Regions from separate parts of the Nocardiopsis sp. YSL2 genome, predicted to be linked through region 3. Evidence: riboswitches for the same ligand, from Rfam matches in the RefSeq annotation. Region 3 holds a riboswitch; each other region holds the start of a gene.
What was found. A riboswitch is a leader RNA that binds a small molecule or an ion and turns the genes downstream of it on or off. The one in region 3 is predicted to bind cobalamin.

Region 1 (5,005 bases), 160 kb from region 3:
CCGGATCCGACTCCGGCGCCACCACGACGATCGACAACTGCGGGCACGAGGTGGGCGTCGACGCCCCTCCCGAACGCGTCGTCTCCCTCAACCAGGGCACCACCGAGATCCTGCTCTCCCTCGGCCTGGAGGACCGGGTCATCGGCACGGCCACCTGGACCGACCCGATCATGGAGGGCCTGGAGGAGGCCAACGAGGGCATCCCCCGGCTCGCCGACGACAACCCCTCCTTCGAGGCGGTGCTCGACGCCGAACCCGACTTCGTGACCGCCTCCTTCGTCTCCACACTCGGCACCGGCGGCGTCGCCACCCGCGCACAGTTCGAGGACCTGGGCGTGCCCACCTACGTCTCCCCGAGCGACTGCGCCGCCGGCAAGGACAACGAGAGCGGAGGCGACGGCTCCCGCAGCGAACCCCTCACCCTCGACGCGGTGTACGGCGAGATCCACGACCTCGCGCGGATCTTCGGCGTGGAGGAGCGCGGGGACGCGCTCGTCGCCGAGCTGGAGGGGCGCGTGGACGCGGCGACCGCGGACCTGGACGCCTCCGACACCTCCCTCATGTACTGGTTCTCCGACTCGCGGTCGCCCTACCTCGCCGGGTGCTGCGGCGCTCCCGGCGCCATCACCCGGGCGGTCGGCGCGCAGAACGCGTTCGACGACACCCACGACGAGTGGCCGCAGATCAACTGGGAGACCGTGGCCGACCGCGACCCCGACGTCATCGTGCTCGGCGACCTGACCCGCGAGGCCCAGACGGCGGAGTCCGCGGACGCCAAGATCGAGTTCCTGGAATCCGACCCCGCCACCCGCAACCTCACCGCGGTCCGGGAGGACCGCTACATCCTGCTCAGCGGCCAGGCGATGAACCCCTCGATCCGCACGGTCGAGGGGATCGAGCACGTCGCCGCCGGTCTGCGGGACCTCGGGTTCACCCAGTGAGGGGTGCGCGTTCCGCGCTGCTCACCACCGGCGGACTCGTGGTCCTCGCGGTCTCGATCGCGATCACCGTCACCATCGGCCCCGCGGACATCACCACGGCCGACGTCTGGCGCTCGGTGTCGGCGCGTCTGGGGCTGGGCGACAGCCCCCTGAGCCCGCTGCGCGAGGGCATCGTCTGGAACCTCCGGATGCCCCGGACCCTGCTCGCCGCGGTGTGCGGCGCCGGGCTGGCCCTGTGCGGCGCCGTCATGCAGTCCCTGCTCCGCAACCCGCTGGCCGACCCGTTCGTGCTGGGGGTGTCCTCCGGGGCCTCGACCGGGGCGGTGGCCGTGATCGTCCTCGGCTGGGGCGGCGGCGTGGTGTCGCTGTCGGCCGGCGCCTTCGCCGGCGCGGTGCTCTCCTTCGCGATGGTGGTGGTCCTCGCCCAGAGCCTCGGCCCGACCATGGACCGCGTGGTCCTCTCGGGGGTCGCGGCCATGCAGCTGTTCGGGGGGCTCACCTCGTTCATCGTCCTCACCTCCGCGGACGCCGAGACGACCCGGGGCGTGCTGTTCTGGCTGCTGGGGTCGCTCGGCGGCGCCGGATGGGCGGACGTGGCCCTGTGCGCGGCGGTGCTGGCCGGCGTCCTCGCCGTCTGCCTCGCCCACACCACCACCCTGGACGCCTTCGCGTTCGGCGAGGAGGCCGCGGCGCACCTGGGCGTCCGGGTGGTCCGGGCCCGCCTGCTGCTCCTGACCGCCACGGCCCTGCTCACCGCGGCCCTGGTCAGCTCGGCCGGGGCGATCGGCTTCGTGGGCCTGGTCCTGCCGCACGCAGCCCGCGCGCTCACCGGGTCGGCGCACGCCCGGCTCCTGCCCGTGACGGCGCTGAGCGGCGCCGTCTTCCTGGTGTGGGTGGACACCGCGGCGCGCACCGTGCTGGACCCGCAGGAGATCCCGGTGGGCGTGATGACCTCCCTCATCGGCGTGCCCGCCTTCATCGCCGTGCTGTACCGGGTCAGGAGGACGACGTGAACGACACCGAACCGGCCGTGGCCGACCACCGGGCCCAAGCCGACGAGCATGAGGCGGGGCTGCGCGCCGAACGCGTGAGCCGGCTGGTCGGCGGCCGGCTCATCCTCGACGGCGTCACCCTCGCTCCGCGTACCGGGCAGACCATCGGCCTGCTGGGCCCCAACGGCTCCGGGAAGTCGACACTGCTGCGCCTGCTCGGCGGCGTCCTCGCCCCCTCCTCCGGCGTGGTCACCCTGGACGGGCGGCCGCTCGTGCGGACCGCGCGCCGGGCGGCGGCGCGGCGCGTGGCCGCCGTCGAGCAGAACGCGCACACCCAGACCGAGCTGACGGTCCGCGACGTCGTGGCCCTGGGACGGATCCCGCACCGCCGCGCCTGGGCGCCCATGTCCGCCGCCGACCTGGAGGCCGTGACGGCGGCCCTGGAACGCGCCGGCCTCACCGGCCTGGCCGACCGGTCCTGGCACACGCTCTCGGGCGGAGAGCGCCAGCGCGCCCAGATCGCCCGCGCCCTGGCACAGGAGCCGACCGAGCTGCTGCTCGACGAGCCGACCAACCACCTCGACATCCAGTACCAGCTCGACCTGATGGAACTGGTCGCGGGACTGGCGGTCACCACCGTGATCGCCATGCACGACCTCAACCTGGCCGCCATGTACTGCGACCGGCTCGTGGTGCTGCGCGGCGGCCGGGTCGTCGCCGAGGGCACACCGGAGGCGGTGCTGACCCCGTCCCTCATCGGCGAGGTCTACGGCGTGCGCGCGGAAGTCGACGCCGGGCCCGGATACCCGGTCATCCGGTTCCTGCGCTGAGGCGGCTCGGGAGTCACCCGCCACAGCGGAAACGGCGGCGGACCGTTAAGGTGTGGATCCTTCGCTCGAGGCGCAGGAACCCGGTGCGAGTCCGGGGCGGTTCCGCCACTGTGAGACCCCCGCCAGGGGTACAGCCAGACACTGGCCTCGAACGTTCCTACCGCCGATGGGGCGAGAACCCCGAGGGAGGACTCCGGCCATGACGGTACGGATCGCTCTGCTGTCCACGTCCGACACCGACCTGCTCTCCGCGCGCGCCTGCGGAGCCGACTACGCGTGGGCGAACCCGTCCCGCGCCTCCGACACCGAGCTCATCGCCGCCGTCGAGGGCGCCGACCTCGTCGTGGTGCGGCTGCTCGGCTCGCCGCACGACCTGTGGCCGGGCCTGGCCGCCGTCCGCGAGCGGGGCACGCCCCTGGTCGTGCTCAGCGGCGAACAGCAGCCCAGCGCCGAGCTGATGGAGCACTCCACCGTCCCCATCGGCCTGGCGGCCGACGCCCACCGCTACCTCGCCCAGGGCGGCCCCGCCAACCTCGGGCGGCTGCACGCCTTCCTGTCCGACACCGTGCTGCTGACCGGCGAGGGCTTCGACCCGCCCGCACCCGTCCCGCAGTGGGGCTTCGCCGAGCGGGCCGAGCCGGTCGATCCCTCGCTTCCCCGGGTCGGCATCCTCTACTACCGGGCGCACGAGGCCGGCGGCAACACCGCGTTCGCGCACGCCCTCGCCGACGCCGTCGACGCGACCGGGCAGGCCGTGGGCGTCCCCGTCTTCGCGGGCTCCCTGCGCTCGGCGCCCGACGAACTCTTCGAGGCGCTGCGCGCGTTCGACGTCCTGGTCGTCACCGTCCTGGCGGCCGGCGGCAGCGTGCCCGCCTCCGCGAGCGCCGGCGGCGACGACGAGGCATGGGACGTGGAACGGATGGCGGCGCTGGACGTCCCCGTCCTCCAGGGACTGTGCCTGACCAGCTCGCGCGCCGAGTGGGAGGCCTCCGACGACGGCGTCACCCCGCTCGACTCGGCGAGCCAGATCGCCATCCCGGAGTTCGACGGCCGGATCATCACCGTGCCGTTCTCCTTCAAGGAGATCGACCAGGACGGGCTGCCCCGCTACGTCGCCGACCCCGAGCGCTGCGCCCGCCTGGCCGGGATCGCGGCCGCCCACGCCCGGCTGCGGCACGTGCCCCCGGCCGAGAAGCGGATCGCGGTCGTGCTGTCGGCCTACCCCACCAAGCACTCCCGCATCGGCAACGCCGTCGGCCTCGACACCCCCCGCTCGCTGGTCCGGCTGCTGCGCCGGCTGCGGGCGGAGGGACACGACCTGGGCGAGCCCGGCGACCTGCCCGGACTCGACCTGGAGGACGACACCGAGGCCGGCGACGCGCTGATCCACGCCCTGATCGCGGCGGGCGGCCAGGACGAGGACTGGCTGACCTCCGTCCAGCTGACCGACGCCCAGGTCCGGATCACGCCCGAGCAGTACGCCGCCTGGACCGAGGACCTGCCCGCGGCGCTCAAGGACGCGATGACCGAGGCGTGGGGGCCCGCACCCGGCCGCCTGTACGTCAACGACGAGGGCGAACTCGTCCTCGCCGCGATGCGCGCCGGCAACGTCGTCGTCCTGGTCCAGCCGCCGCGCGGCTTCGGCGAGAACCCCATCGCGATCTACCACGACCCCGACCTGCCCCCGAGCCACCACTACCTGGCCGCCTACCGCTGGCTGGAGCACGGCTTCGGCGCCCACGCCGTCGTGCACCTCGGCAAGCACGGCTCACTGGAGTGGCTGCCCGGCAAGAACGCGGCGCTGTCGGCGTCCTGCGCCACCGACGCCGTGCTCGGCGGCCTGCCGCTCGTCTACCCGTTCCTGGTCAACGACCCGGGCGAGGGGGCCCAGGCCAAGCGCCGCGCCCACGCCACCGTCGTCGACCACCTCATCCCGCCGATGGCCCGCGCGGAGAGCTACGGCGATATCGCGCGCCTGGAGCAGCTGCTCGACGAGCACGCCAACATCGCGGCCATGGACCCGGCGAAGCTGCCCGCGGTCCGGGGCGAGATCTGGTCCCTGATGCGCGCCGCGGAGCTGCACCGCGACCTCGGCCTGGAGGAGCGGCCCGACGACGAGGAGTTCGACGACTTCCTGCTCCACGTCGACGGCTGGCTGTGCGAGATCAAGGACGCGCAGATCCGCGACGGCCTGCACGTGCTCGGCGAGGCTCCGGCCGGCGAGGCCCGCGTCAACCTGGTC
Region 2 (5,005 bases), 2.3 Mb from region 3:
GGAGGTTCCGGCATGAGGGTGTTGGTCGGATATGCGAGCGAACACGGATCCACCCGGGAGGTCGCGCAGAGGATCGCCGACCGCCTGAGCGAGCGCGGGCACAGCGTGGAGGTGTGGACCCTGGCCGACGCCCCCTCGGCCGACGGCTACGAGGCCGTGGTCCTGGGTAGCGCCGTGCACGGCGGCGCCTGGCTCGCGGAGGCCTCCGACTACCTGCACGCCAACACCGCGCCGCTCGGCCAACGGCCGGTCTGGGCGTTCAGCGTGGGGCTGGCACGGGCCGTCGGGGGCTGGTTCCACAAGCACGCCCGGGACCCCCAGGAGGTCACGGAGCTGCGCGAAAGCGCCCGTCTCCGCGAACACCGCCTCCTGGCCGGCGCCCTGAGCCCCGAACACCTGCCCATGTTCGGTCGTGCCGTCTACCGGATCATGGGCGGACGCTACGGCGACTTCCGTGACTGGACGGAGATCGACGACTGGGCCGGGGCGATCGCCGCGGACCTGTCCTCCAGCCGGCCCCCGGGCGCCGCCGCGGTATGACCGCCCCGGCGCCCGCGGCGCCCGCGGCCTCCGCGTCAGTGCGGCGGGCGGATGATCGCGACCGGGCACGGGCTGTGTGAGATCACGTTCCGGCTCACCGAGCCCAGCAGCATCCCCGCGAAACCGCCGCGCCCGCGCGATCCCACGACCATCAGGTCACAGTCCGAGGCCGTGGCGCACAGGGCCTCGACCGGGTGGCCCGTCGCCACCACCTCCTCGACCCGCACCCGCGGCCGGTTCGCGCGCTCCTGCGCGATCGACTCCGACAGTATCCGCCGGGCCTCCTTCTCGGCCGCGGCCTCCTCGGTCTTCCTCTCCTCGTCCGTCCTGGTCCAGGACGGATCCTCCAGCGCACCGAAACGCCACCAGGGGCCGCCCCGGTGGACCGTCACCGCCCGCAGCACGGACCCGCGGACGTCGGCCGTGGAGAACGCCCACTCCGCGGCGGCCCGTGAGGTCGCCGACCCGTCGACGCCGACCAGGACGCGTCCCTTGGCGGGACCCGGATCCCGGTCGGGAACGACGACGAGCGGGCACGACGCGGCGACGAGCAGGTCCAGGGCCGTCGAATCCGGAAGGACGGCGTCCAGGGTCGTCATGCGGTGCGCGCCGACGACCAGCGAGTGCGCCTTCTGGCTCTCCCGCAGCAGGACCGGTTCGGGGTCCCCGGTGATGTGCACCGCCTCGACGGTGAGGTCGGGGACGCGCTCCAGCACCCGCCGACGCGCTTCCTCCACGATGCGGCGTGCGAACTCGTCCAGGTCGAAGCCGGGTAGGCCGTGCGGTACGGCGTGGTAGTGCGGCCAGTCGAACGCGTACACGACGCGCAGATCCAGGCCCCGCGACCGTGCGTCGTCCGCGGCCCAGTCGAGGGCCCGGTCGCTCGCTGGTGTTCCGTTGACCGCCGCCACCACGGGTGCGTGTTCGTGGACCATGGTTTCCCCCAGCCGCTCGTGGTCCCTTCCTACGCCACGCTAGGGACCCGCGGGGCACGTCCGCCAGAGGCGGACGTCATGGCCGCGGGGCTTTCGTGACCCGCGGAGGGGGACCTGCGCCGCTTGACACCGCGCGTTCCGTCGAGGTGCGTCGGCGCCCCCTCGCGCGGGCTGCCCTGCGAGCCCGCCGCCCCGCGCTTATTGCCAATCCCGCTCCCAGGGCCTACCTTCGGGGTGCCGTGGTGTTCGGGAAGTCCGGTGAGAATCCGGCGCGGCCCTCGCCACTGTGCACGGGAAGCCCTCGCGTCCCGTGTGCCGCCGGATTCCGTTCGGCGGCACACGGCCACACGCCACTGGGAAAGCACCCCTGAGGGGTGCGGACCTGGGAAGGCGGACTCGGGGGCGGTGACCCTGCAGCCAGGAGACCGGCCACGGCACTGACGACCGTCCACGAGGTGCTGGAGATTGGTCCCCCGACAATGCACATACCCGAAGGCCTGCTGCCCCCGCTGCACGCCGCCGCCTGGACCGCGGCCGCGGCCCCGTTCATCGTCCACGGCGTACGCTCCCTCACCCGCGAGATGCGGGCCAACCCCGACGCCAAGCTGCTGCTCGGCGCCGCCGGCGCGTTCTGCTTCGTCCTCTCGGCGCTGAAGATCCCCTCGGCGACCGGAACCAGCTCCCACCCGGTCGGGGTCGGCCTGGGCGCGGTGCTCTTCCGACCACCGGTGATGGCGGTCCTGGGCACGATCACCCTGCTCTTCCAGGCGCTTCTGCTCGCGCACGGCGGACTGTCCACGCTCGGAGCCAACGCCTTCTCGCTCGCCGTGGTCGGCCCCTGGGTGGCCTACGGCGCCTTCAGGCTGCTGAGAGCGGCCACCGCCCGGCTGTCCGAAGGGCTGTCGATGTCCGTGTCGGTGTTCGCGGCGGCGTTCTCGGCCAGCCTGGGCACCTACACCGTCACCAGTTTCCAGCTCGCCCTGGCGCACCCGGACCCGGTGAGCGGGATCGTCGGCGCGTTCGCCAAGTACGCGGCCATCTTCTCCCTCACCCAGATCCCCATCGCGGTCATCGAAGGCCTCATCACCGTGGCCGTGGTCCGCATCCTCACCTCCGTCAGCCGTGGTGACCTGGTCCGGCTCGGACTCCTGCGCGCGGCCGCGGCGACGCCCGCACCCGGGGCCGAGTCCGCAGGGCGGCCCTCCGCCGCGCCCACGACCCCCGCCGAGACCCGCGAAGAGGGGACCACCGCATGAGCGACACGAGCAAGCCCCGCGCGTGGGTGACCTGGGCCCTGCTGGGAGCCGTGGCCGTCCTGGCCGTACTGCCGCTGCTGACGGGCGCCGCCGACCACCTGGAAGAGCCGTTCGCCGGTGCCGACGGCGAGGCCGAGAGCCTGGTGAACGAACTGGATCCCGAGTACGAGCCGTGGCTGTCGCCCGTGTTCGAGCTGCCCTCGGGTGAGGTCGAGTCCGGGCTGTTCGCCCTGCAGGCGGCGATCGGCGCCGGAATCGTCGGCTACGTCTTCGGGGTGGTGCGCACACGGTCCAGGCTGCGGCCCGTGACGGGATCGGGCCACGCCGCGGCGTCGCCCGTCGCGCCGAGCGGTGCGGGGCCCGGAACCGGCCACGGCCCCGGCGCCGCCGAGCCGGAGCCGAGCGACGACGCCTCCGAACGCTGACCCCGCGTGACACCGATCGATACCGCCGCCTACCGGAGCCGGTGGCGGCGGTACCACCCCGCCGTGAAGGGGGTCCTGTGCGGTGGGCTGCTGGCGTGCGCACTGCTGCTGCCACCGTGGCCGGGCGCCGCGCTGGTGGCCGCGGCCACGCTGGCGGCCGCCGCGGCGGCCCGCGTCCCCTTCGGGCTGCTGGCACGTGTGGCGGCCGCGCCGCTGCTGCTCATCATCACCAGCGCGGTCCCACTTCTGCTGACCGTGGGCGGTCCGGGGGAACTGGGCTGGGCCGAAGGGGGGCCGGAACGGGCCGCCGCCGTGGTGGCGCGGGCCTCCGCCGCACTCGGCACCCAGCTCCTGTTCGTCCTGACCACGCCCATGGCCGACCTGCTCGCCCGCCTGGGCCGCTCCCGGCTGCCCACCGCCCTAGTCGAGGTGATCGCCCTGACCTACCAGATGCTGATGGTGCTGTTGCAGACCGCTCAGCGCGTCGCGTCCGGCCAGGCGGGGCGGCTGGGCTACCACTCCCGGCGGTCCGGAATCCGTTCGGCGGGTGCGCTGGGCGGGGTGCTGCTGGTCCGTTCCCTGGACCGGGCACGGCGGCTTCAGGACGGCCTGGCCTGTCGCGGATACACCGGGCGGCTCACAGTCCAGACCGCCGAGCAGCCGGTTCGGCCGGTGGAGCTGGCCGCGGCCGCCGCTCCGGCCCTGCTGGTCGCCGCCCTCTCCCTCACCCACGCGGTCCTGCTGTGAGCACTGGAACCGCCGACGACTCCTTGGAGGCACGCATGCGCGCCCGACCCCGGTCCGGCCTCCCCGCCGCCACGGCGGCGGACCCCGCGCCGGCCGGACCCGGCGTCCCGCCCGTCCTGGCCGGGAACGGCCTGCACTACGAGTACGAGGGCACGGGCCCCGCCCTGACCGGGGTGGACGTACGGATCCGCAACGGCGGACTGCTGGCGGTACTGGGCCCGAACGGGGGTGGCAAGACCACGTTGTTGCGGCTGCTGGCCGGCAGCCTGGCGCCCACCCGGGGGTCGGTGCTGCTGGACGGGGACCCGTTGACGCACGGTCGGCGCGCCCGGGACCGACTGCGCCGCCGGGTGCAGATGGTCTTCCAGGACCCAGACGACCAGCTGTTCTCCGCCACCGTCGGCCAGGACGTCTCGTTCGGCCCCCTCAACCTGGACCTGCCCGGCGACCAGGTGCGTGAGCGGGTGGACTGGGCGCTGGACGCGCTCGGCATCACCGCGCTCGCGGACCGGCCCACCCACCTGCTCTCCTACGGCCAGCGCAAACGGGTGGTGCTGGCCGGGGCGATGGCGATGCTCCCCGACGTGCTGATCCTGGACGAGCCCACGGCCGGGTTGGACCCGGCGGGGGTGGCGGAACTGGTGACGACCCTGGACTCCCTACGGGCCCGGGGCACCACGCTCGTGGTGTCCACGCACGACGTCGACCTGGCGCACGGCTGGGCGGACCAGGCGCTGGTACTGGACCGGACGGTCCTGGCGGCGGGCCCGGCCGGGGAGGTCCTGGGCGACACCGACCTGTTGGCCCGGGCCCGGCTGCGACCCGCCTGGGGCCCGGTGGTCGGGCGGGCGCTGCGCGCGCACGGACTTCTGCCGGACGACGCGGCCGACCCCGCCTCACCGGAGGACCTGGCCCGGCTCCTGGACACCTGAACGGTCGGCGACCTCCACGCCGTCAGGGACGGTCTTCCTGGACGCGCCCACCACCGGCCTGGACATCCAGTCCCGCGACGACCAGTGGGACGCGTTGGACCGGCTGCGCGAGGACGGCTCCACCATCGTCCTCACCACGCACTACCTGGAGATCCAGATCTTCCGGAACC
Region 3 (5,005 bases):
CTCAACGAGGTCGCGCGCGACCGCACCGGCCTGCCGCTGCTGCGGTGCTACTGGTACGAGGCCGTCGCCGACGATCGCCGCACGCAGGAACAGGACGGCATCGCCGACATCCCGGGCATCAAGTTCCGCGCGGCGCGGATCAGGCCCGGACGGCGCGAGGGCGTGGAGAGCTACGTCCAACGGGACCTCACGACCCTGGCCCGCACCGGCGTCCTGTGCGACGCCGTCCTGGTCAGCGGGGACGAGGACATGGCGTCGGTCGTCGCGGACGTGCAGGACCTCGGCGTGCGCGTCACCGTCGTGCACATCTCCGTCGAGGGCAACTGGACGATCTCCCGCCAGCTGCGCCGCGAATGCGACGACCTCATCGAGATCGGCGCCGGCCACCTCCGGCCGCACGTGAACCTGCTCACCGGCAGTGAGGCCTCCCAGGAGAGCGCCTCCAAGACCACCACGCCGTTCGCCAACGGCCGCGCCCGCTCGGCGCCCGAGACCCCCCGCCAGCCCGTGGTCGCCCAGCCCGGTGCGAGCCGGGTCGAGCCGGCCACCACGTCCAGCGGGGGCCTGGAGGCGATGTTCGCCGAAACCGGCGGGCAGCCCGCGCCCCAGGGCAGCGCCATGGACCAGCTGCGCGCCATGCGCAGGTCGCTCGCACAGCAGCGCGGCGGCGGGGACCACCTGGCCGGGCGCGGTGCCGACTCCCAGCCGTCCGGTCCGATCGACGCCAACGGGTTTCCGTCCGGGGGACAGCCCGCCATGGGCGGCGGCCGCTATCCGGGCACGTCCGCGGGCGGGGCGCCCTCGACCCCCAACGGCCAGGGGAACTACCCGATGACGGGCTCCCACGGCGGTCTGGGCCGGCCGGAGGGCTACACCCTGCCGGGCAGACAGGCCCCCACGGGGAACGGCCAGCCGATGGGCAACGGGCAGCCGATGACCGGGGCCCAGCGACCGTACTCGCCGGGGACGGGCCCGCAGCGCTCCTTCGCGGGCGGTACCGGACCGCAACAGTCCTTCGCCGGTGGGACCGGGCCACAACAGTCCTTCGCGTCGGGGACGGGACCACAGCCCTCGTTCGCCGCCGACCCCCAGACGGGACACGCGCCACCGCAGAGAAGCGCGCCACCGCCGGAACAGCGGTTCGGACCCGGGGACGACTCCGGTTTCGGGGGTGGGCACGAGACAAACCCTACCTATGGGACCAGTACGGAAACTGACGCCGCACGACGCGGCGGGCCGGCACCCGGATACGGGGTGCGGCCGCCTACTGGTCCCGACCACGACACCGTCCGGTACGGTACCGACGGTTATCAGGAACCGCGTTCAAGTCCTGGATATCCCCAGCAGAGCGGTCCCGGCGCGAATACCGTTGACGAAGCGGTGCATGTCGCGCACAAAGAAGGGAACGACTTCGCGGAGTCGATCGCCCGCGAGGCGCCCGCCCTGTGGGTGGAGGCCGTTCTCGCGCGTAGGCCCCGGATGCCCTCCGATCTGGAGGCGCGTCTGCTCCAGGGGTCCTCGCTACCGATCGACCACCTGTTGCGCGACGAGGTCCGGGACGGACTGCGCCAGGGGTTCTGGCAGGCACTGGAGCGCGCCAGGCCCTGAGCGGCGCGTGGGAGTGCGAGTAGGGGATGGCGGCGATGCGGTTGACGCACGTGACGACGGCGGAGCTCGATCGTCTGGAGTTCCATGCCGTCAGGTCCGGCGAACACGGAGGAGTCGCCGCCCAGCTACTGGAGCTGGCCAACCGGGTCGACGCCGGTAGTGAGATCGGCCGCGCGGAGCTGTTCGTCCGGGCGGGGGAGCAGTGGGAGATCGCGCAGGAGTTCGAGCGTGCCTGCGCGGCCTACCAGCGGGCGATCGACGACGGCGGCTCCACGGTGATCGACGCGCGCGCCCTGCGCGCAGGCGCGCTCCTGCACCTGGACGAAGTGGAGCGGGCACAGGCGCAGCTCAAACGCCTGGAGACCGAGGGGCCGCACGGCCTGTCCACCCACATCCACATCGCGGAGGCGCTCTACGCCCACGACGACCTGGAAGGCGCCGAGAGGTGGGCCACAGCCGGCGCCCGCCGGCACGTCGATGGCGAGGTGACCCCCTACGTGCACGATCTGCTGATGGAGCTGCTGCGCATCCGGTTCCGTATCCGCACCGATCTCGGGTTGGACGAGGACGATCTGGACGAGTGGGCCGATGCGCTCTGAGCGCGTGCGTCCCCCGCGGCGCCGCACCGCGCCGCCCGGCCACACCACCCCACCGCCCCGGCGGCCGCACCACGACCGTCGGGAACTTCACCACGCGCCCTGATCGCCATCGCCCCCACGGGGGCCTAGTCTGAGTCCGGCCGCCTTCCCGCGGCGTCCGAGCCCTTGCCCGAACCCCCCGCTGTGGCGGGGGTCCGAGGCGTGCCATACCACGCCCCCGGTGTGCTCATCCTCGTCCGGGTGGAACCCGAGAAATCGGCGACACGCCATCATCTTGCGGTGTTCCGAGGCGCCATCCCCTAGATGTAGTATCGGGCCCGCTGGTGGTTCACCCCGCGGGGTGAGGCGAGAGGGAACCCGGTGTGAATCCGGGGCTGCCCCGCAGCGGTAAGTGGGAACGAAGGCCGTCACACGCACTGGGAACCCCTGAGAGTGCCCGGGAAGCGACAGTCGGTAGGCCGCCCACGAGCCCGAAGACCTGCCACCGGCGCGCACGCCAGACGTGCGCCGACGACGGGGCTTCGAGGGTGAGCCGCGCCGACCCACCGGTCCGTCGACCGCTCGCATCCAGTGCGTCGGTCCCCCCGGTGTGCCGTGCGCCTTGCTGACTCGTGTCCCCTCCCCGCCGGGACTCTTCTACCGAGGTTGGAGCCGCTGTATGACCCTTGACGTCGAGGCCGTGCCCGCATCCGTCCGGCCCGAGACGGCCACCGACGGCGCGCCCCCCGCCGCCATCGACCGGATCGAGCACGTCGTAACCGAGGCCTGCGCGCGGCTGTCGGGTGTTTCGGCGGACAAGGTCCTCACGGAGGCCCGACGCGGCTTCTTCCCCGGCATCTCCGACGCCGAGGTCGAACTCGCGCTGGTCATGGCGGCCCGCAGCTTCGTGGAGGTCGACCCCGACTACTCCCACGTGGCCGCGCGCCTGCTGCTGGACAAGCTCCGCCGCGAGGCCCTCACGTTCATCAGCGGATCCCCCGACGCCGCGGGCCAGTCCGAGATGGCCGACCGCTACCCGGCCTACCTGGCCGCCTACGTCGGCCGCGGCATCGACCTCGGGCAGCTCGACCCCGCGCTGGCCCGGTTCGACCTGGACCGCCTGGGCAAGGCGCTGCGCCCCGAGCGCGACGAGCAGTTCACCTTCCTGGGCATCCAGACCCTCTACGACCGCTACTTCCTGCACAGCGACGAGGTCCGCTACGAGCTGCCGCAGGCGTTCTTCATGCGCGTGGCGATGGGCCTGGCGCTCAACGAGGACGACCGCGAGGCGCGCGCGATCGAGTTCTACGAGCTGCTCTCCTCGTTCGACTTCATGGCCTCCACGCCCACCCTGTTCAACGCGGGCACGGTCCGCGCCCAGCTGTCGTCGTGCTTCCTCACCACCGTCGGCGACGACCTGCAGGACATCTTCCACGGCATCAGCAACAACGCGATGCTGTCCAAGTACTCGGGCGGCCTCGGCAACGACTGGACCCCGGTCCGCGGCCTCGGATCGCACATCCGGGGGACCAACGGCAAGAGCCAGGGCGTCGTCCCGTTCCTGAAGATCGCCAACGACACCGCCGTCGCGGTCAATCAGGGGGGAAAGCGGAAGGGCGCGGTCTGCGCCTACCTGGAGACCTGGCACATCGACATCGAGGAGTTCCTCGACCTCCGCAAGAACACCGGTGACGAGCGCCGCCGCACCCACGACATGAACACCGCGAACTGGGTCCCCGACCTGTTCATGCAGCGGGTCGAGGAGGGCGGCGACTGGACCCTGTTCTCGCCGAACGAGGTGCCCGACCTGCACGACAAGTACGGCACGGACTTCGCCGAGGCCTACACCCGCTACGAGGCCGAGGCCGCGGCGGGCCGGATCAAGGTGTCCAAGACCCTGCCGGCCGTCGAGCTGTGGCGCCGCATGCTCACCATGCTGTTCGAGACCGGCCACCCGTGGATCACCTTCAAGGACCCCTCCAACCTGCGCTCGCCCCAGCAGCACACGGGCGTGGTCCACTCCTCCAACCTGTGCACCGAGATCACGCTGAACACCAGCGCCGACGAGGTCGCCGTCTGCAACCTGGGATCGGTCAACCTCGCCCAGCACGTGGGACCGCAGGGCCTGGACGCCGAGCGGCTGCGCCGGACCGTGCGCACCGCCGTGCGCATGCTCGACAACGTCATCGACGTGAACTTCTACACGATCCCCGAGGCGCGCCGAGCGAACATGCGCCACCGCCCCGTGGGCCTGGGCCTGATGGGCTTCCAGGACGCGCTGTTCAAGCTGCGCACCCCCTACGCCTCGGACGGCGCCGTCACGTTCGCCGACGAGAGCATGGAGCTGATCAGCTACTACGCGATCGAGGCCTCCGCGGAGCTGGCCGCCGAGCGCGGCTCCTACGAGTCCTTCGACGGCTCGCTGTGGAGCCAGGGCATCCTGCCGATCGACTCCCTGCGGCTGCTGGCCGAGGCCCGCGGCGGCGTGCTGGACATGGACCGCGGCGAGACCCTGGACTGGGACTCGCTGCGCGAGCGCGTCCGCTCGACCGGCATGCGCAACTCCAACGTGATGGCCATCGCGCCCACCGCGACCATCGCCAACATCACCGGCGTCGGCCAGTCGATCGAGCCCGTCTACCGGAACCTGTTCGTGAAGTCGAACATGTCCGGCGACTTCACGGTCGTCAACCCCTACCTGGTCCGCGACCTCAAGGAGCGCGGACTCTGGGACGACCAGATGGTCTCCGACCTGAAGATGCACGACGGCAGCCTGGGCGCCATCGACCGCGTCCCCGCCGACCTCAAGGCGCTCTACG

Region 1: linked by a shared signal. The riboswitch ahead of cobN (cobaltochelatase subunit CobN) and the one ahead of M1P99_RS12595 (ribonucleoside-diphosphate reductase subunit alpha) in region 3 are both predicted to bind cobalamin.
Region 2: linked by a shared signal. The riboswitch ahead of M1P99_RS22990 (energy-coupling factor ABC transporter permease) and the one ahead of M1P99_RS12595 (ribonucleoside-diphosphate reductase subunit alpha) in region 3 are both predicted to bind cobalamin.

Annotation. Positions count from the first base shown of each region.
Region 1 covers NZ_JAMOAO010000001.1:2,741,636-2,746,640, forward strand. Annotated here, with positions in the region: gene M1P99_RS11910 (ABC transporter substrate-binding protein) at 1-941, shown strand, start outside; gene M1P99_RS11915 (iron ABC transporter permease) at 938-1,954, shown strand; gene M1P99_RS11920 (ABC transporter ATP-binding protein) at 1,951-2,763, shown strand; cobalamin riboswitch at 2,795-2,928, shown strand; gene cobN (cobaltochelatase subunit CobN) at 2,963-5,005, shown strand, end outside.
Region 2 covers NZ_JAMOAO010000001.1:5,208,351-5,213,355, forward strand. Annotated here, with positions in the region: gene M1P99_RS22980 (flavodoxin domain-containing protein) at 13-540, shown strand; gene M1P99_RS22985 (universal stress protein) at 576-1,475, opposite strand; cobalamin riboswitch at 1,699-1,924, shown strand; gene M1P99_RS22990 (energy-coupling factor ABC transporter permease) at 1,955-2,731, shown strand; gene M1P99_RS22995 (energy-coupling factor ABC transporter substrate-binding protein) at 2,728-3,156, shown strand; gene cbiQ (cobalt ECF transporter T component CbiQ) at 3,163-3,903, shown strand; gene M1P99_RS23005 (energy-coupling factor ABC transporter ATP-binding protein) at 3,900-4,835, shown strand; gene M1P99_RS23010 (hypothetical protein) at 4,930-5,005, shown strand, end outside.
Region 3 covers NZ_JAMOAO010000001.1:2,904,849-2,909,853, forward strand. Annotated here, with positions in the region: gene M1P99_RS12585 (NYN domain-containing protein) at 1-1,608, shown strand, start outside; gene M1P99_RS12590 (hypothetical protein) at 1,635-2,207, shown strand; cobalamin riboswitch at 2,515-2,708, shown strand; gene M1P99_RS12595 (ribonucleoside-diphosphate reductase subunit alpha) at 2,866-5,005, shown strand, end outside.